Regions from separate parts of the Pseudomonas sp. TE3-3-F2023 genome, predicted to be linked through region 2. Evidence: predicted binding sites of a transcription regulator. Region 2 holds the regulator's gene; the other holds the start of a gene.
The links. Region 2 encodes FliA, which starts transcription of late flagellar genes. Its sites were predicted from a motif close to CTAAAGTTTNNNNNNNNNNNGCCGNTAA; they were not measured.
Positions count from the first base shown of each region.

Region 1: V3314_RS01715 (methyl-accepting chemotaxis protein) is a predicted target of FliA. The motif match lies at 9,771-9,798, and genes of this name have one in related genera.

Region 1 covers NZ_CP145113.1:364,805-376,726, forward strand. The annotation lists gene phaC (class II poly(R)-hydroxyalkanoic acid synthase) at 1-1,164, shown strand, start outside; gene V3314_RS01650 (TetR/AcrR family transcriptional regulator) at 1,178-1,792, shown strand; gene V3314_RS01655 (phasin family protein) at 1,906-2,688, opposite strand; gene V3314_RS01660 (phasin family protein) at 2,699-3,118, opposite strand; gene V3314_RS01665 (polyhydroxyalkanoic acid system family protein) at 3,241-3,516, opposite strand; gene ubiE (bifunctional demethylmenaquinone methyltransferase/2-methoxy-6-polyprenyl-1,4-benzoquinol methylase UbiE) at 3,641-4,411, shown strand; gene V3314_RS01675 (SCP2 sterol-binding domain-containing protein) at 4,411-5,034, shown strand; gene ubiB (ubiquinone biosynthesis regulatory protein kinase UbiB) at 5,031-6,650, shown strand; gene hisI (phosphoribosyl-AMP cyclohydrolase) at 6,723-7,115, shown strand; gene V3314_RS01690 (phosphoribosyl-ATP diphosphatase) at 7,117-7,452, shown strand; gene V3314_RS01695 (twin-arginine translocase TatA/TatE family subunit) at 7,607-7,879, shown strand; gene tatB (Sec-independent protein translocase protein TatB) at 7,883-8,260, shown strand; gene tatC (twin-arginine translocase subunit TatC) at 8,257-9,045, shown strand; gene V3314_RS01710 (16S rRNA (uracil(1498)-N(3))-methyltransferase) at 9,042-9,749, shown strand; gene V3314_RS01715 (methyl-accepting chemotaxis protein) at 9,850-11,766, shown strand.
Region 2 covers NZ_CP145113.1:4,871,410-4,883,331, reverse strand. The annotation lists gene flhA (flagellar biosynthesis protein FlhA) at 1-1,005, shown strand, start outside; gene flhF (flagellar biosynthesis protein FlhF) at 1,017-2,327, shown strand; gene fleN (flagellar synthesis regulator FleN) at 2,421-3,254, shown strand; gene fliA (RNA polymerase sigma factor FliA) at 3,251-3,991, shown strand; gene V3314_RS22440 (chemotaxis response regulator CheY) at 4,095-4,469, shown strand; gene V3314_RS22435 (protein phosphatase CheZ) at 4,490-5,278, shown strand; gene V3314_RS22430 (chemotaxis protein CheA) at 5,291-7,522, shown strand; gene V3314_RS22425 (chemotaxis response regulator protein-glutamate methylesterase) at 7,569-8,708, shown strand; gene V3314_RS22420 (flagellar motor protein) at 8,708-9,448, shown strand; gene motD (flagellar motor protein MotD) at 9,452-10,309, shown strand; gene V3314_RS22410 (ParA family protein) at 10,521-11,309, shown strand; gene V3314_RS22405 (CheW domain-containing protein) at 11,309-11,922, shown strand, end outside.

The DNA.
Region 1 (11,922 bases), 1.2 Mb from region 2:
CGCCAGGTCGACGAGCGCGCCTTCGAAGTGGGCGTCAACCTGGCCGCGACCGCCGGCGCCGTGGTGTTTCGCAACGAGCTGCTGGAGCTGATCCAGTACAAGCCGATGAGCGAAAAGCAGTACGCCCGGCCACTGCTGGTGGTGCCGCCACAGATCAACAAGTTCTACATCTTCGACCTCAGCGCGACCAACAGCTTTGTCCAGTACATGCTCAAGAGCGGCCTGCAGGTTTTCATGGTCAGCTGGCGCAACCCCGACCCGCGCCACCGCGAATGGGGCCTGTCCAGCTACGTGCAGGCCCTGGAAGAAGCGCTCAATGCCTGCCGGAGCATCAGTGGCAACCGCGACCCCAACCTGATGGGGGCCTGCGCCGGCGGCCTGACCATGGCCGCGCTTCAGGGCCACCTGCAAGCCAAGCACCAGCTGCGCCGGGTGCGCAGCGCCACCTACCTGGTCAGCCTGCTGGACAGCAAGTTCGAAAGCCCAGCCAGCCTGTTCGCCGACGAGCAGACCATCGAGGCCGCCAAGCGCCGCTCCTACCAGCGCGGCGTGCTGGATGGCGCCGAGGTGGCACGGATCTTTGCCTGGATGCGGCCCAACGACCTGATATGGAACTACTGGGTAAACAACTACCTGCTCGGCAAGACACCACCAGCCTTCGACATCCTGTACTGGAACGCCGACAGCACACGCCTGCCCGCCGCGCTGCATGGCGACCTGCTGGACTTCTTCAAGCTCAACCCGCTGACCCACCCCGCCGGCCTGGAAGTGTGCGGCACACCCATCGACCTGCAGAAGGTCGAACTGGACAGCTTCACCGTGGCCGGCAGCAACGACCACATCACCCCATGGGACGCCGTGTACCGCTCGGCCTTGCTGCTGGGCGGTGACCGGCGCTTCGTGCTGGCCAACAGCGGGCACATCCAGAGCATCATCAACCCGCCCGGCAACCCCAAGGCCTACTACCTGGCCAACCCCAAGCTGTCCAGCGACCCGCGTGCCTGGTTCCACGACGCCAAGCGCAGCGAAGGCAGCTGGTGGCCGTTGTGGCTGGAGTGGATCACCCCGCGCTCCGGTCCGCTCAAGGCACCGCGCAGTGAACTGGGCAATGCCACCTACCCACCATTGGGCCCTGCGCCGGGCACCTACGTGCTGACCCGATGAGCATGCCGACCGGATGAAGACTCGCGACCGAATCCTCGAATGTGCCCTGCAGTTGTTCAACCAGCAGGGCGAACCGAACGTATCCACCCTGGAAATTGCCAACGAACTGGGTATCAGCCCCGGCAACCTCTACTACCACTTCCACGGCAAGGAGCCTTTGGTGCTGGGGCTGTTCGAGCGCTTCGAAGAAGCGCTGATGCCCTTGCTCGACCCGCCGCTGGAGGTACGCCTGGACGCCGAGGATTACTGGCTGTTCCTGCACCTGATCGTCGAACACATGGCGCAGTACCGCTTCCTGTTCCAGGACCTGTCGAACCTGACTGGGCGCCTGCCCAAGCTGGCCCGCGGCATGCGTAGCCTGATCAACGCGCTCAAGCGCACGCTGGCGGCATTGCTGGCCAGCCTCAAGGGCCAGGGGCTGGTAGAGAGCGAAACCCAGGCGCTGGGGCAACTGGTGGAGCAGATCACTTTGACACTGATGTTCTCGCTGGATTATCAGCGGGTACTGGGGCGCGAGGGGGATGTGGGAATTGTGGTGTACCAGGTGATGATGCTGGTGGCGCCGCATTTGCAGGCTCAGGCGCGCGGGGCAGCGGAGCAGTTGGCGGTGCGGTATCTGGAGGGGTAGGCCTGACAGGAATGTATTGCAGCAGCCGACGCATTCGCGGGTGAACCCGCTCCCACAGGGTACGGTGCAGTACCTGTGGGAGCGGGTTTACCCGCGAAGAAGTCGACGCGGTATCAGATCAGGGTACCGGTACCTGTCTGTGCCGGAGGCGGGTTGCTGGCCGGAGCAGCGGTTGGTGCCGGAGCTGCGCTAGCGGCCGGAGCGGCGCTGGCCGCTGGGGCTGTCGGCTTGGCCGGTGCTTTCTTCACCGCAGGTTTCTTAGCCGCGGCCGGCTTGGCCGCGGCCGGTTTCGCTGCCGGTTTCGCTGCCGGTTTCGCCGCAGGCTTGGCCGCCGCAGTCTTGGCAGCAGGTTTAGCCGCTGGGGCCTTGGCTGCCGGCTTGGCTGCCGCGGTTTTGGCCGCAGGCTTGGCCGCTGCCGTCTTGGCCAGTGGCTTGGCCGCCGCCTTGCTCGCAGCCGGTTTGGCCGCAGCGCGCGACGAAATCGGCGTAACCGAGGCACCGGTGAGTTTCTCGATCTGCTTGGTCAGGCTATCCACTTGCTGGTGCAGGGCCTTGATCTCGTTGCGGCTCGGCACGCCAAGGCGCGAGATGGCGCTGTTCAGGCGCTTGTCGAAGGCCTCTTCGAGTTCGCTCCACTTGCCCAGCGCACGATCCTTCACGCCCGATACACGCGAAGTGGTCGACGACTTGGCAGTTTCAGCGACATCTTCGGCGGTCTTCTTCGCCTGCTTCTCGGCCTTCTCACCATCCTTCACCAGCGAGTCGAACAGCTTCGGGCCGTCCTGGTCGATCTTCGAATAGATACCAAGCCCAGCCAGCCAGATCTTGCGGGAGTACTTCTCGATCCCGCCGACCCAGGAGCTGCCTTCTTTCTCTGAATTCTTCTTGCCAGCCATCCTGCTCTCCTTATGGTTTGTGCGCGACGCGCTCGAGCAGCTCGTGCAGCTGTTCAAGCTTGATGGACAACGCCTCAACGTCATGTTTAGACGGAATGCCAAGGCGATTCAAGGCGCGACCTACCCGCGCGTCGAAAGCTTTTTCGATCTTGTCCAGTTGAACTTCGACCTTGCCGCGTACGCGACTGACTTCCTGGGTCGCTTCGTCGATCTGGTTGTTGGCAGCATCGAGCTCCTTGTCGATGCGCTTCTTGCCACGCTTCTCGACGCCTTCGCCGGCCTTGACCAGCTCACTGAAGTAGTCGGAGCCTTCCTGGCCCACACGCGCATAGGCGCCGATGCCCGCCAGCCAGATCTTGCGCGCGTAGCCGCGCACCTCGCCCAGCGTGCCCGGGGCGTCGTCCTTTTTCTTCACAGTCACTTTGGCCATGCTCTGTACCTCATGCTCATGAGTGGAGGAGAAACCGCCCATGGAGGTTGGGCTTGAGCACAAGGTAGAGAGGGAAATTAGAATCTTCACCCTAAGGTGAAGGAGCATGGCCCGGGAAGGGCTCAGGCCAGGGCTTTGTCCAGCGCCCGCTCGATCTCGCCCTTGATGGTGCCGCTCATCATCGACAGCATCATGCCCAGCTTCAATTCGACACGGATGCGGTCATCGAAGATGTGCACGCTGCCGTTGGCACCGCTGCGCGCCACGTCGACCCGGTCACCGTTCCAGGTGGCCTTGAGGTCGTACTCGCGGGTCAGTTTGTCGACCAGCGCTTCAGCCTTGGCACGGGCGGCATCGCGGCCGAGGGAATGTTTGCGTTCGACGCTGATCTGGGTCATGCGGGTGTTCCTGAAGATGAAGACATAATGAGCATTATGCCCGCCCCCGCCCACTGGCACACCCCGCCAAGACAAATCCGCCCGTTCGCCCTAGAATGGCGGTAATTTTTTCCGGTGAAGCGATATGAACGACCAGCGCAAAGGCGACCACGCCGAACCCACCACCCATTTCGGTTACCAGGACGTCCCTGAAAGCCAGAAGGCGAAGAAAGTCGCCGAGGTGTTCCACTCGGTAGCGGCCAAGTATGACCTGATGAACGACGTGCTTTCCGGCGGCATGCACCGCCTGTGGAAGCGCTTCACCATCGAGCTGTCGGGTGTACGCGCCGGCAATCGTGTACTGGACATCGCCGGCGGTACCGGCGACCTGGCCGCCAAGTTTTCGCGGCTGGTCGGCCCGACCGGCCAGGTAGTGCTGGCCGACATCAACGAATCAATGCTCAAGGTGGGCCGTGACCGCCTGCTCGACCGTGGCGTGGCCGGCAACATCGAGTTCGTCCAGGCCGACGCCGAGAAGCTGCCATTCCCGGACAACCACTTCGACTGCGTGACCATTGCCTTCGGCCTGCGCAACGTCACCCACAAGGACGAAGCCATCCGCTCGATGCTGCGCGTGCTCAAGCCGGGCGGTCGCCTGCTGGTGCTGGAGTTCTCCAAGCCTACCAACAAGCTGATGTCCAAGGCCTACGACGCTTACTCGTTCGCCTTCATGCCGCTGGCCGGCAAGCTGATCACGAACGACTCGGAGAGCTACCGTTACCTCGCCGAGTCGATCCGCATGCACCCCGATCAGGAAACCCTGAAGGCCATGATGGTCGATGCCGGTTTCGACCGCGTCACCTATCACAACATGACCAGCGGCATCGTTGCCGTGCACCGGGGAATCAAACCCTGATGCTGCTGGCCGGGCTGTTCGCCAGCGTCGAACATGGCCTGAACCGCGTCCTGCGCATGGACAGCACGGCACTGCCGCGGCTGGCCGCGCTCGAGGGCAAGGTCATCGAGATCGACTGCCGCCAACCGGCCCTGCAGGTGTTCATCCTGCCCGATGAAGAGGGCCTGATGCTCGCCGCCCACTGGCAAGGCGAGGTCGACTGCAGCCTGCGCGCCCCGGCCGGCAGCCTGGCGCAACTGGCCCTGGCCAGGGACAAGACTGCCGTGCTGCACAGCCCGCAAGTGGAACTGCATGGCGACAGCGCCGTGCTGCTCGACCTGTTCGGTGTGCTGCAGGACCTGGAGCTGGACTGGGAGCACGAGCTGCAACGCTGGCTCGGCCCGGTCGCCACGGCGCTGCTGGCCGGCCACATCCGCCTGCGCGCACGTTGGACCCGTCAGGGCCTGACGCGCTTCAGCCAGAACCTTTCCGAGTACCTGGCCGAAGAGTCCCGCACTCTGGTCGGCAAGCGTGAAGCCGAAGCCGCCTTCAGCGAGCTCGATGCCCTGAAGCTCGATACAGAACGACTCGAGGCGCGTCTCAAGCGCCTTTCCCGAACCCTTGATACCAGCGATAACGCATGAAGCTGCTCGCCGTCCGCCGTCTATTTCGCATCCAGCGTGTGGTGATCCGCTACCGTCTCGATGACCTGCTGTTCGATCTGCCGCTCCCCTGGTGGCTGATGAGCCTGCGCCTGCTGATGCCGTGGCGCTGGTTGCCGCGCAAGCCGTCCGAGCTCAGCCGTGGCGCGCGCCTGCGCCTGGCCCTGCAGGACCTGGGGCCGATCTTCATCAAGTTCGGCCAATTGTTGTCCACCCGCCGTGACCTGCTGCCCAACGACATTGCCGATGAGCTGATGCTGCTGCAGGACCGCGTGCCGCCGTTCGACCCCAAGCAGGCCGTGGCGCTGATCGAGGCACAGCTAGGCGCCCCGGTAACGCAACTGTTCAGCCGCTTCGACGTCGAGCCGCTGGCATCGGCCTCGGTGGCCCAGGTGCACGCTGCGCGCCTGAAAAGTGGCGAGGAAGTGGTGGTCAAGGTGGTACGCCCGGGCCTGAAGCCGGTGATCGCCCAGGACCTGGCATGGTTGTTCCTGATCGCCAAGGCTGCCGAGCGCGCTTCGGCTGATGCCCGCCGCCTGCACCCTGTGGAAATCGTCGGCGACTACGAAAAAACAATCTACGACGAGCTCGACCTGCTGCGCGAAGCGGCCAACGCCAGCCAGCTGCGGCGCAACTTCGAAGGCTCCGAGCTGATGTACGTGCCCCAGGTGTACTGGGACCTGTGCCGTCCCAAGGTGCTGGTGATGGAGCGCATCTATGGCGTGCCGGTGACAGACATGGCCACCTTGGCCGACCAGCGCACCGACATGAAGCTGCTGGCCGAACGAGGCGTGGAGGTGTTCTTTACCCAGGTGTTCCGCGACAGCTTCTTCCATGCCGACATGCACCCCGGCAACATCTTCGTCAGCACGGTCAAACCATGGAGCCCGCAGTACATCGCCATCGACTGCGGCATCGTCGGCAGCCTGACCGACGAGGACCAGGACTACCTGGCGCGCAACCTGATCGCCTTCTTCAAGCGTGACTACCGCCGCGTCGCCCAGTTGCACATCGACTCGGGCTGGGTGCCGGCGCACACCAAGGTCAACGAGTTCGAAGCGGCGATCCGCACCGTATGCGAGCCGATCTTCGAAAAACCGTTAAAGGATATTTCCTTTGGCCAGGTGCTGATGCGCCTGTTCCAGACCGCCCGGCGCTTCAACATGGAAGTGCAGCCGCAGCTGGTCCTGCTGCAGAAGACCCTGCTCAACATCGAAGGCCTGGGCCGTCAGCTGTACCCGGAGCTGGACCTGTGGAGCACCGCCAAGCCATTCCTCGAGCGCTGGATGCGCGACCGCATGAGCCCCAAGGCCGTGCTCGGCAACATCCACAGCCAGGTCGAGCAACTGCCGCACCTGGCAGACATGGCCCGCGACCTGCTCGAGCGCCTGTCGCAACCGCACCTGCACGATCCGCAACTGCCGGAGCGGCGCCGCCAGGGCGACCGTTGGGCGCTGCGCCTGCTCGGCGCCGGCCTGCTCGGCGGTGGTGCGGTACTGGCCGCTGGTGCCGCCGCAGATGCCAGCCTGGCCGCCCCTGCCGCCTGGCCGGCCTGGCTAATGCTGGCCGCCGGCCTTTACCTGATCGTGCGCCAATAGCCAGCCGCGCCCATGGCTGGCACACTAGCGCAAAGGGCCCGGCACAGGAGCGGGCCCGCTTTGGAGTCGACGATGAAAGACTGGCTGGACGAGATCAAGTGGAACAGCGAGGGCCTGGTACCGGCGATCGCCCAGGACCACAAGACCGGACGCGTGCTGATGATGGCCTGGATGAACCGCGAATCGCTGGCCCTGACCGCCGCCGAGCAACGCGCCATCTACTGGTCGCGTTCGCGTGGCAAGCTGTGGCGCAAGGGTGAGGAGTCCGGGCATGTGCAGAAGCTGCATGAAATGCGCCTGGACTGCGATGCCGATGTGATCATTCTGATGGTCGAGCAACTGGGCCATATCGCCTGCCATACCGGCCGGGAAAGCTGCTTCTACCGCGTCTTCGAAGACGGCCAGTGGAAAACCGTCGACCCGGTCCTGAAAGACCCGGATGCCATCTACAGCGCAGGACACTGACATGAGCGACACCCTCAACCGCCTTGCCGAAGTGCTTGAAGAACGCAAGCAAGCGGCGCCCGACAGCTCCTACGTGGCCAGCCTGTACCACAAGGGCCTGAACAAGATCCTCGAAAAGCTCGGCGAAGAGTCGGTCGAGACGATCATTGCCGCCAAGGACGCGGCGGTCAGCAAGGATTACAGCGATGTCATCTACGAAACCGCCGACCTGTGGTTTCATAGCCTGGTAATGCTCAGCGCGCTGGGCCAGCATCCACAGGCCGTGCTAGATGAGCTGGAACGCCGTTTCGGGCTTTCCGGGCATGATGAGAAGGCGGCACGAACGCCTTCTGCCTGACGTATTTTGGGGCGCCTGTGGGAGCGGGCGTGCCCGCGAAGAATGCGACGCGGTGCATGGCACCGGCTACGCCGGTGTTCGCGGGCATGCCCGCTCCCACAGGGGCCGTGTTGCCGGATCGATTTGCTGTACACACATTTTTCAGGAGTACGAAATGGGTATCTTTGACTGGAAACACTGGATCGTCCTGCTGGTGGTCGTGGTCCTGGTGTTCGGCACCAAGAAGCTGAAGAATTTCGGCAGTGACCTGGGCGAGTCGATCAAAGGCTTCCGCAAGGCCATGAGCGATGAAGAGAACAAGCCGGCCGAGCAGACCCCGCCGCCTGCCCAACCCGTTCCACCAGTGCAGAATACTGCCCAGCAGAACCAGGGCCACACCATCGAAGGCCAGGCCCAGCCGGTCCAAGAGCCGCAGCGGAAAGACTGACCTATGTTCGGCATCAGTTTCAGCGAGCTGCTGCTCGTCGGCCTGGTCGCCCTGCTGGTGCTCGGCCCCGAGCGCCTGCCCGGTGCCGCGCGCACGGCAGGCCTGTGGATCGGCCGGCTCAAACGCAGCTTCAACAGCATCAAGATGGAAGTGGAACGCGAAATCGGCGCCGACGAAATCCGCCGCCAGCTGCATAACGAACACATCCTGCAGTTGGAAGAGGAGGCCAAGCGCATCCTCAACCCGATGACGCCACCGGCGCAGCCACCTGTTACCACCGCAACCGTTCAGCCGCCCGCCGGGCTCGAAGCCAGGCCGGTCGAGACCGCTGCCACCCCGGCCACGCCTTCTGAACCGCCTCAACCGCCGCGAGCCCCATGAGCGAAAATCCGGAACACGACCAGCCAATGCCGCTGGTTTCGCACCTGACCGAACTGCGCACCCGCCTGCTGCGTTGCGTTGCCGTCATTTTCCTGATCTTTGCCGGGCTGTTCTCCTTTGCCCAGCAGATCTACACCCTGGTCTCCGCGCCGCTGCGCGAGCACTTACCGGCCAATGCCACGATGATCGCCACCGACGTGGCCTCTCCGTTCCTCACGCCGTTCAAGCTAACCATGATCGTCTCGCTGTTCCTGGCGATCCCGTTCATCCTGCAGCAGATCTGGGGCTTCATCGCACCCGGGCTGTACCGGCATGAAAAGCGCATTGCCATTCCGCTGCTGGTTTCCAGCATCTTCCTGTTCTACGCCGGCATGGCCTTCGCCTATTTCCTGGTGTTCCCGCTGATCTTCGGCTTCTTCGCCAGCGCCACACCGGAAGGCGTGTCGATGATGACCGACATCGCCAGCTACCTCGACTTCGTGATGACGCTGTTCTTCGCCTTTGGCGTGGCCTTCGAAATCCCGGTAGCGGTGGTGCTGCTGGTATGGATCGGCGTGGTCGACGTCAAGTACCTGAAGAAGATTCGCCCCTACGTGATCATCGGCTGCTTCGTGGTCGGCATGGTCCTTACCCCACCGGACATCTTCTCTCAGACCCTGCTGGCCGTACCCATGTGGCTGCTGTTCGAGATCGGCGTGCTGTGCGGCAGTCTAATCCGCAAGCGCAGCGCCCACGACGAAACCGCCAACGACCACAACGACCAGCCACCAGCGACCCAACCGTGAACCTGTTGCTCCTTGAAGAGGCCGACTTCGTGTCGGCCGAACGCGTCGTTCTCGCAGACCGGCGTTTCACCCACATGCAGGACATCCACCGTGTAGCGGTGGGCGACAACCTGCGCGTGGGCCGTATCAACGGCCTGATGGGAAAGGCCACGGTGCTGCGCCTGGAAAGGCACGAAGCCGAACTGGAAGTCGCCTTTGACCAGCAGCCACCGGCCAAGCTGCCGCTGACACTGGTGCTGGCCGTACCTCGGCCGAAAATGCTGCGCCGGCTGTTCCAGACCGTATCTACCCTTGGCGTGCCGCGGCTGATTTTGCTGAACAGCTACAAGGTCGAGAAAAGCTTCTGGCAAACACCCTTCCTGCACCCGGACAGCATTCGCGAGAACCTCATCCTGGGCCTGGAACAAGCCCGCGACACCGTGCTGCCCGAAGTGATCATCGAGAAGCGCTTCAAGCCGTTCGTCGAAGACCGTCTGCCGGCCATCGCCGCAGGCACCCTGGGCCTGGTCGGGCACCCCGGCCCCTACCCCGCCTGCCCGCGTGCAGTGGAGCAGCCAGTGACCTTGGCCATTGGCCCGGAGGGCGGCTGGATCCCCTACGAGGTGGACCTGCTGGGCAAGGCCGGCCTGGCTCCGGTCCAGCTGGGCGACCGCATACTGCGGGTAGAAACCGCGGTGACAGCGTTGCTTTCACGGATTTTCTGACACACAAGTCAACTTTCACCCATAAAGTTTCCCTTCCTCAGGCCGATTGTCTTGGCAACACAACAATTAATCGTGCTGCCAAGGCGCCGGGGAGTCGTACATGTATCAATGGTTCGCCCAATCATTGGGCAATGTGAGCGTCAATCGCAAACTGGGGCTGGGCTTCGGCCTGGTGCTGCTGTTGACACTGGCCATCACCCTGGCCGGCTGGCACGGCATGGACAGCATCATCAACCGTGGCGACAAGCTGGGGAACATCTCGGTCATCCAGCAGTACACCCAGGAGCTGCGCATCGCCCGCCAGCATTACCAGCGCCAGCCTGACGAAGCCTCGGTGGCAGAGCTGGAAAAGGCCCTGGGAAACCTCGACCGCCAGGTGCAGTTCATGCTCGGGCAGATCGAGCAGCCCGCTGACAGTCAACGCCTTGAGCAGCAGCGCGAGGCCGTGCGCGGCTACCAGCAGGCATTCAACGAGCTGAAACAGGCCGGCCAACGCCGCGAGGCCAGCCGCGCCGTGCTTGGCGACACTGCCGACAAGGCCGCGGAGCTGATTGCCCGGGTGCAACGCGGCCTGCTGCAGGGTGGCGATATCAGCCAGTACCAGCACGCAGTGGAAGTCAGCGCCCTGTTGCAGCAGGCGCGCTTCCAGGTACGCGGCTATACCTACAGCGGCAACGCCGACTACCAGCAAACGGCGCTGAAGGCCATCGACCAGGCCTTGGCCGAGCTGCGCGCGCTGCCGGCCAAAGTACCAGCGGAGCACGCTGCCAGCCTGGACGATGCCACCACCGCCCTGGCAGGCTACCGCGACGCGGTCACCCAGTTCGGCAATGCCCAGGTTGCCAGTGAGCAGGCCCTGCAGAGCATGGTCGAACACGGCACGGTACTGCTGCAGACCAGCCAGGCGATGACCACCTCGCAAACCGCTGTGCGTGACGCCGGGGCTACCCAGGCCAAGACTCTGCTCGCCGTGGCGACCGTCCTGGCGCTGGCCCTAGGCCTGCTGGCGGCCTGGGTCATCACCCGGCAGATCATCATTCCGCTGCGCCAGACCTTGCACGCCGCCGAACGCGTGGCCAGTGGCGACCTGACCCTGAACCTGCAGGTACAACGCCGCGACGAACTGGGCCAGTTGCAAGCCAGCATGCATCGCATGACCCAAGGCCTGCGCGAGCTGATCAGCGGCATCGGTGATGGTGTCACGCAGATCGCCAGCGCTGCCGAGGAGCTGTCGGCGGTGACCGAGCAGACCAGTGCCGGGGTCAACAACCAGAAGGTCGAGACTGATCAGGTGGCGACCGCCATGAACCAGATGACTGCCACGGTGCATGAGGTGGCGCGCAATGCCGAGCAGGCCTCGGAAGCTGCGTTGATGGCCGACCAGCAAGCCCGTGAAGGCGATCATGTGGTCGGCGAGGCGGTAGCGCAGATCGAGCGCCTTGCCGGCGAAGTGGTCAACTCCAGCGAAGCGATGAACCAGCTCAAGGCCGAAAGCGACAAGATTGGCAGCGTGCTTGATGTGATCAAGTCGGTGGCCCAGCAGACCAACCTGCTGGCCCTCAACGCCGCGATCGAGGCGGCCCGTGCCGGCGAAGCCGGGCGTGGCTTTGCCGTGGTGGCCGATGAAGTGCGCAGCCTGGCGCAGCGCACCCAGCAATCGACCGAAGAGATCGAAGAACTGATTGCCGGGCTTCAGAGCGGCACCCAGCGCGTGGCCAGCGTGATGGACAGCAGCCGCCAGTTGACCGACAGCAGCGTCGAACTGACGCGCCGTGCCGGCAGCTCGCTGGAGACTATCACCCGGACCGTTTCGTCGATCCAGGCCATGAACCAGCAGATTGCCACGGCAGCGGAAGAACAAACCGCCGTGGCAGAAGAAATCAACCGCAGCGTGATGAACGTACGGGATATTTCTGACCAGACCTCGGCGGCCAGTGAAGAAACGGCCAGCTCAAGTGTGGAGCTGGCGCGGTTGGGTACCCACCTGCAAGGGTTGGTGGGGCGGTTCAAGCTGTAGGTTGATGTGTAGGTCGCCTGCACTGGCCTCTTCGCGGTAAACCCGCGAAGAGGCCGGCGCAGGCGGAGTATTCCTACCTATTGAAGCGAAATTTCCTACCTGATTATCAGGTCAAGTCCTACGGCTCCGCTGCCGATTGGCAAAGGTGTGATGCCA
Region 2 (11,922 bases):
GTCGGCTACCGGCTGATCCCCCTGGTCGATCGCAACCAGGGTGGCCAATTGCTTGCGCGGATCAAGGGCGTGCGCAAGAAGCTGTCGCAAGACCTGGGCTTCCTCATGCCCACGGTGCACATCCGCGACAACCTCGACCTGCAGCCCAGCGCTTATCGCCTGACCCTGATGGGGGTGATCCTGGCCGAGGCCGAGATCTACCCCGACCGCGAACTGGCAATCAACCCCGGGCAGGTGTTCGGTACCCTCAACGGCATTGCCGCGCGCGATCCGGCGTTCGGCCTTGAAGCCGTGTGGATCGATGTCGGCCAGCGCTCCCAGGCGCAGTCGCTGGGCTACACCGTGGTTGACGCCAGCACCGTGGTGGCCACCCACCTGAACCAGATCCTGCAGAAGCACTGCCACGAGCTGATCGGTCATGAAGAGGTCCAGCAACTGCTGCAGGTGTTGGCCAAGGCATCGCCTAAACTTGCAGAGGAGCTGGTGCCGGGTGTCATTTCCTTGTCGGGCCTGCTCAAGGTGCTGCAAGCGTTGTTGTCGGAACAGGTGCCTGTGCGCGATATTCGCAGTATCGCCGAGGCGATCGCGAACAACGCCGGCAAGAGTCAAGATACCGCCGCACTGGTGGCGGCGGTGCGCGTCGGATTGTGTCGCGCCATCGTGCAAAGCATTGTCGGCGTTGAGTCGGAGCTGCCAGTGATTACCCTGGAGCCAAGGTTGGAACAGATTTTGCTCAATAGTCTGCAAAGGGCCGGGCAAGGTCAGGAAGACGGTGTTCTTCTGGAGCCGAGCATGGCCGAGAAGCTGCAGCGTTCGCTGATCGAGGCGGCCCAGCGCCAGGAAATGCAGGGCCAGCCGGCCATTCTCCTGGTCGCCGGCCCGATCCGCGCCATGCTGTCGCGTTTCGGTCGCCTGGCTGTACCGAATTTGCATGTTCTGGCGTATCAGGAAATACCGGACAACAAGCAAGTCACCATCGTTGCCACCGTGGGCCCTAATGGCTGAGGTAGGGGATAATGCAAGTTAAGCGATTTTTCGCCGCCGATATGCGTCAGGCCATGAAGCTGGTCCGTGACGAGCTGGGCGCCGATGCCGCGATCATCGGCAACCGTCGCATCGCCGGCGGTGTCGAGCTGACGGCCGCGCTGGACTACAAGCTGTCCGCCCTGGCCCCGCGTGTGCCCAACGCCGAACTGGAAGAAGAGCTGCGCAAGACCCATACGCGCATCGCCACCGCCCAGGCCGAGCTGGGTCACCGCCAGGACAGCAGCGACAACAACCGCCAGTTGTTCGCCGGGCAGTCGCTGACCGCCGCCGAGCCGTTGATCGAACCGCACGTCGATGCGCCCGAGGCCGCAGCTGCAGCCCCGGCGCCGGCACCGGTCGACCCGCGCCTGTTCGATGCCATGCGCTCCGAGCTGTCAGGCCTGCGCGAGCTGCTGGAAGTGCAGCTCGGCTCGCTGGCCTGGAACCAGTTGCAGGGCAGCAAGCCGCAGCAGGCCACTGTCTGGCGCAGGCTGCAGCGCATCGGCCTGTCCGGGCCGATCGCCCGTGAGCTGCTGGACCTGACTGCCGAGATCGACGAGCCACGCCAGGCCTGGCGCATGCTGCTGGCGCACCTTGCGCGGATGATCGAAATCCCCGAAGTCGAGCCGATCGAAGAGGGCGGTGTGATCGCCATGGTCGGCCCGGCCGGCATGGGCAAGACCACCACCCTGGCCAAGCTGGCGGCCCGCTACGTGCTCAAGTACGGCGCGCAGAACCTGGCGCTGGTGAGCATGGACAGTTTCCGCATCGGTGCCCAGGAGCAGCTCAAGACTCTGGGTCGCATCCTCAACGTACCGGTGACCTACGTCGACCCGGGCCAGTCGCTGGCTGCGGCGCTGGAGCCGCTGCTGCGCAAGCGCGTGGTGCTGATCGATACCGCCGGCCTGCAGGCCAGCGACCCGGCCCTGCGCATGCAGCTGGACACCCTGGCCGGGCGTGGCATCGCCGCGAAGAACTACCTGGTGCTGGCCACTACCAGCCAGAAGCAGGTGCTGACTGCCGCCTACCACAGCTACAAGCGCTGCGGCCTGGCCGGTTGCATCCTGACCAAACTCGATGAAACGGCGAGCCTTGGCGACGTGCTGAGCCTTGCCATCAGTCATGAACTGCCGGTGGCCTACCTGACAGATGGGCCGCGCATTCCTGACGACGTGCACCTGCCTCGAGGGCACCAGTTGGTCTCCCGCGCGGTCAATGTGCAGCAACAGGACGAGCCCAGCGAAGAGGCCATGGCCGACATGTTCGCTGATCTCTATCACAACCCACGGCGAGCGGGTTGATGATGAAGCGTGTGCAAGGTAGCTATGCCAAAGGGTACGCAGAATTGCCCTACGTGTGGCCTGAGTCCCAGCGAGACAAGGTAAAGAACAGACATGGGTAGCATGCATCCCGTACAGGTGATCGCCGTGACCGGTGGCAAAGGTGGCGTCGGCAAGACTAACGTTTCAGTGAACCTGTCCCTGGCGCTGGCCGAGCTTGGCCGCAGGGTCATGCTGCTCGACGCCGACCTGGGCCTGGCCAATGTCGATGTGTTGCTGGGCCTTACCCCCAAGCGGACCCTGGCCGATGTCATCGAAGGGCGCTGCGAGCTGCGCGATGTGATGTTGCAGGGCCCCGGTGGCGTGCGCATCGTGCCGGCTGCCTCGGGCACGCAGAGCATGGTGCACCTGGCCCCGGCCCAGCATGCCGGGCTGATCCAGGCGTTCAGCGAAGTCGGCGACAACCTCGACGTGCTGGTGATCGACACTGCTGCCGGTATCGGTGATTCGGTGGTCAGCTTCGTCCGCGCCGCCCAGGAAGTGCTGCTGGTGGTATGCGACGAACCCACCTCGATCACCGATGCCTACGCCCTGATCAAGCTGCTCAACCGCGACTACGGCATGAACCGTTTCCGGGTGCTGGCCAACATGGCGCAGAGTCCGCAGGAGGGCCGCAACCTGTTCGCCAAACTGACCAAGGTCACCGACCGCTTCCTCGACGTTGCCCTGCAGTACGTGGGCGCCGTGCCGTATGACGAGTGCGTGCGCAAGGCCGTGCAGAAGCAGCGCGCCGTATACGAAGCCTTCCCACGCTCCAAATGCGCGCTGGCCTTCAAGGCGATTGCCCAGAAGGTCGACAGCTGGCCGCTGCCGGCCAACCCGCGCGGCCATCTGGAGTTCTTTGTCGAGCGCCTGGTGCAGCCCACCAGCGCGGGACCTGTGCTATGAACGCCAGCGGTTTCAAGATGTACAGCCGGGCGTCGAAAGACGCCCAGTACGAGCTGATCGAGCGCTACGCCCCGCTGGTCAAGCGCATCGCCTACCACCTGCTGGCGCGGCTGCCAGCCAATGTGCAGGTCGAGGACCTGATCCAGGCCGGCATGATCGGCCTGCTGGAAGTGGCCAACAAGTACGACGCCAGCAAGGGCGCCAGCTTCGAAACCTACGCCGGCATTCGCATTCGCGGGGCCATGCTCGATGAAGTGCGCAAGGGCGATTGGGCACCGCGTTCGGTGCACCGCAACACCCGCATGGTCAGCGACGCGATGCGTGCGGTTGAAGCCCGAACCGGTCGTGACGCTAAAGATCATGAAGTTGCTGCCGAACTCCAATTGAGTCTCGATGATTACTACGGGATCTTGAACGATACCCTGGGCAGCCGCCTGTTCAGCTTCGACGACCTGCTGCAGGACGGCGAGCACGAAGGGCTGCATGAGGATGGCGCCAGTGGCCAGGTGGAACCTGCGCGTGGCCTGGAGGACGAGCGCTTCCAGGCTGCCCTGACCGAGGCCATCGCCAACCTGCCGGAGCGTGAGCGCCTGGTGCTGGCGCTGTACTACGACGAAGAGCTGAACCTCAAGGAAATTGGTGAGGTGCTGGGGGTCAGCGAGTCGCGGGTCAGCCAGTTGCACAGCCAGTGTGCCGCGCGCCTGCGCAGCCGCCTGGGGGAATGGCGGGCGCGTTGAGCCCGCTGTCGTTGCAGTCGTTTTCTACGTTGTACCGAATTGTGAATGCGCGCTCGGGGCCGAGCGCGTTTGAGACTGCTTGGAGGTCTACTTGAACAAAGACATGAAAATCCTCATCGTTGACGACTTTTCGACGATGCGGCGGATCATCAAGAACCTGTTGCGTGACCTGGGCTTCACCAACACCGAAGAAGCCGATGACGGCACCACGGCGCTGCCGATGCTGGAGAACGGCCACTATGACTTCCTGGTGACCGACTGGAACATGCCCGGCATGTCCGGTATCGACCTGCTGCGCAAGGTGCGTGCCCACGATCGCCTGAAAACCATGCCGGTGCTGATGGTGACCGCCGAAGCCAAGCGCGACCAGATCATCGAAGCGGCCCAGGCCGGCGTCAATGGCTACGTTGTGAAGCCGTTCACCGCCCAGGTGCTCAAAGAAAAGATCGAGAAGATCTTCGAACGCGTCAACGGCTGAGTCACGTCAGGGGGCGCGCCATGGATTCATCACAAACGTCTTTGGGCGAGTTCGAATCGACCCTGAAGAAGCATGCCCAGGAGCTGGTCGAAAGCCTGGAGCGTGGCCGTTTCGGCGAGGCGGTGCAGCTGATTCACGAGCTGAACCAGACCCGTGACCGCGGCCTGTACCAGGAAGTCGGCAAGCTGACCCGCGAGCTGCACAGTGCCATAGTCAGTTTCCAGATCGACCCGACCATGCCGCAGGCCGAGGAGGTGTCGCAGATAACCGACGCCACCGAGCGCCTGTCTTACGTGGTCAGGCTCACCGAGGGCGCGGCCAACCGCACCATGGACCTGGTCGAGGAAAGCACCCCGGTGCTCAACGACCTGGCCAGCGAGGCCGAGGCCCTGAGCACCGACTGGCAGCGTTTCATGCGCCGCGAAGTGGCTGCGCCGGAGTTCCGAGACCTGGTCAAGCGCGTCGACAGTTTCCTGACGCTCAGCGCCGAAGGTAACCGCAAGGTCGCCGGCCACCTCAACGACATTCTGCTGGCCCAGGACTATCAGGACCTGACCGGCCAGGTGATCAAGCGCGTCACCACCCTGGTCACCGAGGTGGAAAGCAACCTGCTCAAACTGGTGTTGATGGCCAGCCAGGTCGACCGCTTTGCGGGCATCCAGCATGACCACGATCAACTGCGCGCAGAAAAAGATCGAGAAAAACATCCGACTCGGGGTGAAGGTCCGCAGATTCATGCCGATAAGCGTGAAGATGTCGTGTCCGGTCAGGACGATGTCGATGATCTGCTGTCCAGCCTGGGTTTTTAAGGAGCACGTTTGATGAGCTTCGGCGCCGATGAAGAAATCCTCCAGGATTTCCTGGTAGAAGCCGGCGAAATTCTTGAGCAACTGTCCGAGCAACTGGTCGAGCTGGAAAGCCGGCCCGACGATGCCGACCTGCTCAATGCGATCTTTCGCGGTTTCCACACTGTAAAAGGGGGCGCCGGCTTCCTTCAGCTGAACGAGCTGGTGGAGTGCTGCCATATCGCCGAGAACGTGTTCGACGTCCTGCGCAAAGGTGAGCGCCGGGTCGACGCGGAACTGATGGATGTGGTGCTCGAGGCACTGGACACGGTCAACAGCATGTTTGGCCAGGTGCGCGAGCGCGCCGAAGTGACCCCGGCTACCCCCGAGCTGCTGGCCGCGCTGTCGCGCCTGGCCGAGCCGGGCGGCGCAGAAGCCGTCGAGGCGCCTGCCGCTGCGGCACCGGAGCCGGTTGCCGAAGCGCCGGTGGAAGAGCAGGACATCACCGACAGCGAGTTCGAACAACTGCTCGATTCGCTCGATGCGGTCAAGGCACAAGCTGCGGCCGACGAGCAGATGCAGGGCGAGACCGTCAGCGGCGCAGGTGACGAAATCAGCGACGCCGAGTTCGAGTCGCTGCTCGACCAGTTGCACGGCAAAGGCCAGTTCAGCGCCGAGGTTGCCGCGCAGCCGGTTGCCAGCGCGCCGGAAGCGGCCAGCGACGAAATTACCGACGCCGAGTTCGAATCGCTGCTGGACCAGTTGCATGGCAAGGGTACCTTCCAGGCCGATGCCTTGCCTGGTGCCAAGGCGTCGGCGCCTGCTGCAACTGACACCAGTGCAGCCAGCGATGAAATCAGCGAGCACGAGTTCGAGGCGCTGCTGGACCAGTTGCACGGCAAGGGCAAGTTCGGTGGCGACGTTGCCGCCGTCGAAGCCCCGGCTGCAGCCAAGGCGCAAGCGCCGGTCGTGGCCAAGGCCGACAGCCAGCCCGTGGCCAAGCCAGCAGCAGCTGCGCCGGCACCGGCGCCTGCCAGCAAACCTGCCGCAGCACCTCGCGCCCCGGCCCCGGCCGCCGACAAGCATGGTGCCAGTGAAGCGGAAACCACCGTGCGGGTCGATACCGCGCGCCTGGACGAGATCATGAACATGGTCGGCGAACTGGTGCTGGTGCGTAACCGCCTGGTGCGCCTGGGGCTGAACAGCGGTGACGAGGCCATGTCCAAGGCGGTGTCCAACCTCGACGTGGTCACCGCCGACCTGCAGACCGCGGTGATGAAAACCCGCATGCAGCCGATCAAGAAAGTCTTCGGCCGCTTCCCGCGCCTGGTGCGCGACCTGGCCCGCCAGCTCAAGAAGGAGATCAACCTGGAGCTGGTCGGCGAAGAGACCGACCTCGACAAGAACCTGGTCGAGGCCCTGGCCGACCCGTTGGTGCACCTGGTGCGCAACGCCGTCGACCATGGCGTGGAAATGCCCGAAGAGCGTGAAGCCGCCGGCAAGGCGCGCACCGGCCGGGTGGTGCTGTCGGCCGAGCAGGAAGGCGATCACATCCTGCTGTCGATCTCTGACGACGGCAAGGGCATGGACCCCAACATCCTGCGTGCCAAGGCCGTGGAAAAGGGCCTGATGGACAAGGACGCCGCCGATCGCCTGAGCGAGTCGGACTGCTACAACCTGATCTTCGCCCCGGGCTTCTCGACCAAGACCGAGATTTCCGATGTGTCTGGCCGCGGTGTGGGCATGGACGTGGTGAAGACCAAGATCTCCCAGCTCAACGGCTCGATCAACATCTTCTCGGCCAAGGGCCAGGGCTCGAAGATCGTCATCAAGGTGCCGCTGACCCTGGCGATCATGCCCACCCTGATGGTGATGCTGGGCAACCAGGCGTTCGCCTTCCCGCTGGTCAACGTCAACGAGATCTTCCACCTCGACCTGTCGCGTACCAACGTGGTCGACGGCCAGGAAGTGGTGATCGTGCGCGACAAGGCGCTGCCGCTGTTCTACCTCAAGCGCTGGCTTGTCCAGGGCCAGGTGCACGAAGAGCAGCATGAGGGCCACGTGGTGATCCTGTCGGTCGGTACCCAGCGTATCGGCTTTGTCGTCGATCAACTGGTTGGCCAGGAAGAAGTGGTAATCAAGCCGCTGGGCAAGATGCTGCAGGGCACCCCGGGCATGTCCGGGGCCACCATCACCGGCGACGGTCGCATTGCGTTGATTCTCGACGTCCCGAGCATGCTCAAGCGTTACGCCGCGCGGCGTATTTGATTTCGGTGGCGCACCCTGGCGGGTTGCGCCACCTAATGGAGTGTTTATGGCAGTCAAGGTCCTGGTGGTGGATGATTCCGGTTTCTTCCGCCGCCGCGTCTCGGAAATCCTCTCGGCGGATCCGACGATCCAGGTAGTGGGTACCGCGACCAACGGCAAGGAAGCAATCGACCAGGCGCTGGCGCTCAAGCCCGATGTCATCACCATGGACTACGAAATGCCCATGATGGATGGCATCACCGCAGTGCGGCACATCATGCAGCGCTGCCCGACGCCGGTGTTGATGTTCTCGTCGCTGACCCATGAAGGCGCCCGTGTCACCCTCGATGCGCTGGATGCCGGTGCGGTGGATTACCTGCCGAAAAACTTCGAGGACATCTCGCGCAACCCCGACAAGGTCAAGCAACTGCTGTGCGAGAAGGTGCATACCATTTCCCGCAGCAACCGCCGTTTTGGCAGCTACGCCAGCCCCGCGCCGGTTGCCGCACCAGCGCCGGCAGGCAGCAGCCACGCACCCGCCAGCGGTTTCGCCAGCCCGGCAGCGGCGCGTACGCCTGCGCCTGCGCCTGCGCGTGCGGCGGCCCCGGCGGCAGCGCCAGCACACTCGCCGGCACCCAAGCGCAAGCCATACAAGCTGGTGGCCATCGGCACCTCCACCGGCGGCCCGGTCGCCCTTCAGCGCGTGCTGACCCAGCTGCCGGCCAACTTCCCGGCGCCGATCGTGCTCATCCAGCACATGCCGGCGGCGTTCACCAAGGCCTTTGCCGAACGCCTGGACAAACTGTGCCGCATCAGCGTCAAGGAAGCCGAGGACGGCGACATGCTGCGCCCGGGCCTGGCCCTGCTGGCCCCAGGTGGCAAGCAGATGATGATCGACGGCCGTGGCACGGTGAAGATCCTGCCCGGTGACGAGCGCCTGAACTACAAGCCGTGCGTGGACATCACCTTCGGCTCGGCGGCCAAGTCGTATGGCGACAAGGTACTGTCGGTGGTGCTTACCGGCATGGGCGCCGATGGCCGTGAAGGTGCGCGCCTGCTCAAGCAGGGCGGCAGTACGGTGTGGGCCCAGGATGAAGCCAGCTGCGTGATCTATGGCATGCCCATGGCCATTGTCAAGGCCAACCTGGCTGACGCGGTGTACAGCCTGGACGAAATCGGCAAGCACCTGGTGGAGGCGTGCGTCTGATGGACGTGCTCAGCCTGATCGGCCTGATCCTTGCCTTTGTCGCCATCGTCGGTGGCAACTTTCTCGAAGGCGGCCATGTCGGCGCCCTGATCAATGGCCCGGCGGCGCTGATCGTACTGGGCGGCACGCTGGCGGCTGCCTTGCTGCAGTCGCCGCTGTCGTCGTTCAAGCGTGCCTTGCAGATTCTGCGTTGGATCCTGTTTCCGCCACGGGTCGACCTGGCGGGCGGGATCGACCGCGTCGTCAACTGGAGCCTGACCGCGCGCAAGGAAGGCCTGCTGGGCCTGGAAGGGGTGGCCGACGGCGAGCCTGACCCTTATGCGCGCAAGGGCCTGCAGTTGCTGGTGGATGGCGCGGAGCCGGAGGCTATCCGCAGTATTCTCGAAGTCGACTTCCTGACCCAGGAAAGCCGTGATATCCAGGCTGCCAAGGTGTTCGAGAGCATGGGCGGCTACGCGCCGACCATCGGCATCATCGGTGCGGTGATGGGCCTGATCCACGTGATGGGCAACCTGGCCGACCCGTCGCAACTGGGCAACGGCATTGCCGTGGCCTTCGTCGCGACCATCTACGGGGTGGCCAGCGCCAACCTGGTGCTGCTGCCGATCGCCAACAAGCTCAAGGCCATCGTCATGCGCCAGTCGCGCTACCGCGAGATGCTGCTAGAGGGCCTGCTGTCGATTGCCGAGGGTGAGAACCCGCGCTCGATCGAGCTGAAGCTGCAAGGCTTCATGGAGTAACCCATGCGTCGCCGTCGTCATACCGAGGAACACGAAAACCACGAACGCTGGCTGGTGTCGTACGCCGACTTCATTACCCTGCTGTTCGCCTTTTTCGTGGTGATGTACTCGATTTCCTCGATCAACGAGGGCAAGTACAAGGTCATTTCCCAGGCCTTGCTCGGGGTGTTCAACGACCCCGAGCGCAGCATGAAGCCGATCCCCATCGGTGAAGAGCGGCCGCTGAGCGTGCGCCCGGCCGAACCGTTGGTGAAGGACAGCGAGCAGACCGATGCGGGACTTGGGGCGAGCAGTGCCGACCCGCTGAAAACCATCAGCGATGACGTGCGCGATGCCTTTGGCGACCTGATCAAGAGCGACCAGATGACTGTGCGCGGCAATGAGCTGTGGATCGAGATCGAGCTCAATTCCTCGTTGTTGTTCGGCAGTGGCGATGCCATGCCCAGCGACAAGGCGTTTGCCATCATCGAGAAGGTGGCCGGCATTCTCAAGCCGTTCGCCAACCCGGTGCATGTCGAGGGCTTTACCGACAACCTGCCGATCCGCACCGCGCAGTACCCGACCAACTGGGAGCTGTCATCGGCGCGGGCGGCGAGCATCGTGCGCCTGCTGGCCATGGAAGGGGTCAACCCGGCACGCATGGCCTCGGTCGGCTATGGCGAGTACCAGCCGGTGGCCAGCAACGACACTGCCGAAGGCCGTGCGCGCAACCGCCGCGTGGTGCTGGTGATTTCGCGCAACCTCGATGTGCGCCGCAGCCTGACTGGAACGGGCAGTGCAAATGCCACGCCGGATGCCGCATTGCGTCGGGCTGGCACACAAAGTGCACCAGCAACGCCTGCGACGGTGGCGGGGCAGTGATCCGTCAATTCCCCGACGTTGCTATGAACACGATGTTGAAGATGGCGCTGTCCCCTGTGGGAGCGGGCATGCCCGCGAAGCAGACGACGCGGTGAATGGCACCGGCTGCGCCGGTGTTCGCGGGCTCGCCCGCTCCCACAGGAATCGTGCAGGCTTTTAAAGAGTTGTTTTCTACAGTGTCCCTGCCAAATCAATAGATAGAGTTTGCTTGATGAGAGTCTGGGCAGTAGCCAATCAAAAAGGTGGCGTCGGCAAGACCACCACTACCATCGCCCTGGCCGGCCTGCTGGCCGAGGCCGGCAAGCGTGTGGTCGTTGTCGACCTCGACCCGCACGGCTCGATGACCAGTTATTTCGGGCACAACCCCGATGCCCTGGAGCACAGCTGCTACGACCTGTTCCTGCACAAGGGCGCGGTACCCGAGGGCCTGCCCGGGCAACTGCTGCTGCCCACCAGTGACGAGCGCATCTCGCTGTTGCCGTCGAGCACCGCGCTGGCGGTGCTCGAGCGCCAGTCACCGGGGCAGAACGGCCTGGGCCTGGTGATCGCCAAGAGTCTGGCGCAGCTGTGGCAGGATTTCGACTTTGCCCTGATCGACAGCCCACCCTTGCTCGGCGTGCTGATGGTCAATGCCCTGGCAGCCAGCCAGCAGCTGGTTATCCCGGTGCAAACCGAATTTCTCGCGGTCAAGGGCCTGGAGCGCATGGTCGGTACCTTGGCCATGGTCAACCGTTCGCGCAAACAGGCGCTGCCGTACCAGATAGTGCCGACCTTGTTCGACCGCCGTACCCAGGCCTCGCTGGCCACGCTCAAGCTGCTGCGAGACACCTACGACCAACATGTGTGGCAGGGCTACATCCCGGTGGATACGCGCCTGCGCGATGCCAGCCGCAAGGGCGTCACACCCTCGCAATTCGACAGCAAGAGCCGCGGCCTGATTGCCTATCGGGCGCTGCTCAAGCACCTGCTGACCTACAAGACTGCAGCGCAGGTGGCCTGATGACCCAGACTCGGCAAACCAATACCCGGCCACAGATGGCCCTGCAGTCATACCTCGACGGCCTGCTGCAGGAGGCCACCGAAGCTGAAGACCTGTTCGAGGCGCCAGCGGCGGCGGACGAGTTCGCCGAAGCGGTGCGCGAAGAGCAGGCGCGTGATGCCTTGCAGCAAGCCAGGCCTGCGCCAGCCGAAGCAACCGTCAGCCCCGCACCACGGCCATTCGCCGAGCCCAGGCTGGCGGTGCTGCCCCGTGTGATGCCGGTGGAAGCGCCGGTGGTGACGGTGGTCGAGCGCGAAGTGGTGGCCGAGGCAAGCATCCCGGTGCTGGTCGAAGAGCAAACCGTGGAACCGGCAGTGCCGCTGGTGGATGTGCACCTGCCGGCGCCGCAGGTGCCTGTGCCCCCGGCCACGGTCGATGGCCGCCCGGCCTGGGCCGCCGAGCCGTTCGAATGCCTGCTGTTCGATGTGGCCGGGCTGACCCTGGCGGTGCCGCTGGTGTGCCTTGGCTCGATCTACACCCTGGCCGGCCAGGAACTGACACCGCTGTTCGGCCAGCCCGACTGGTTCCTCGGCATCCTGACCTGCCAGGCCGGCAACCTGAAGGTGCTGGATAC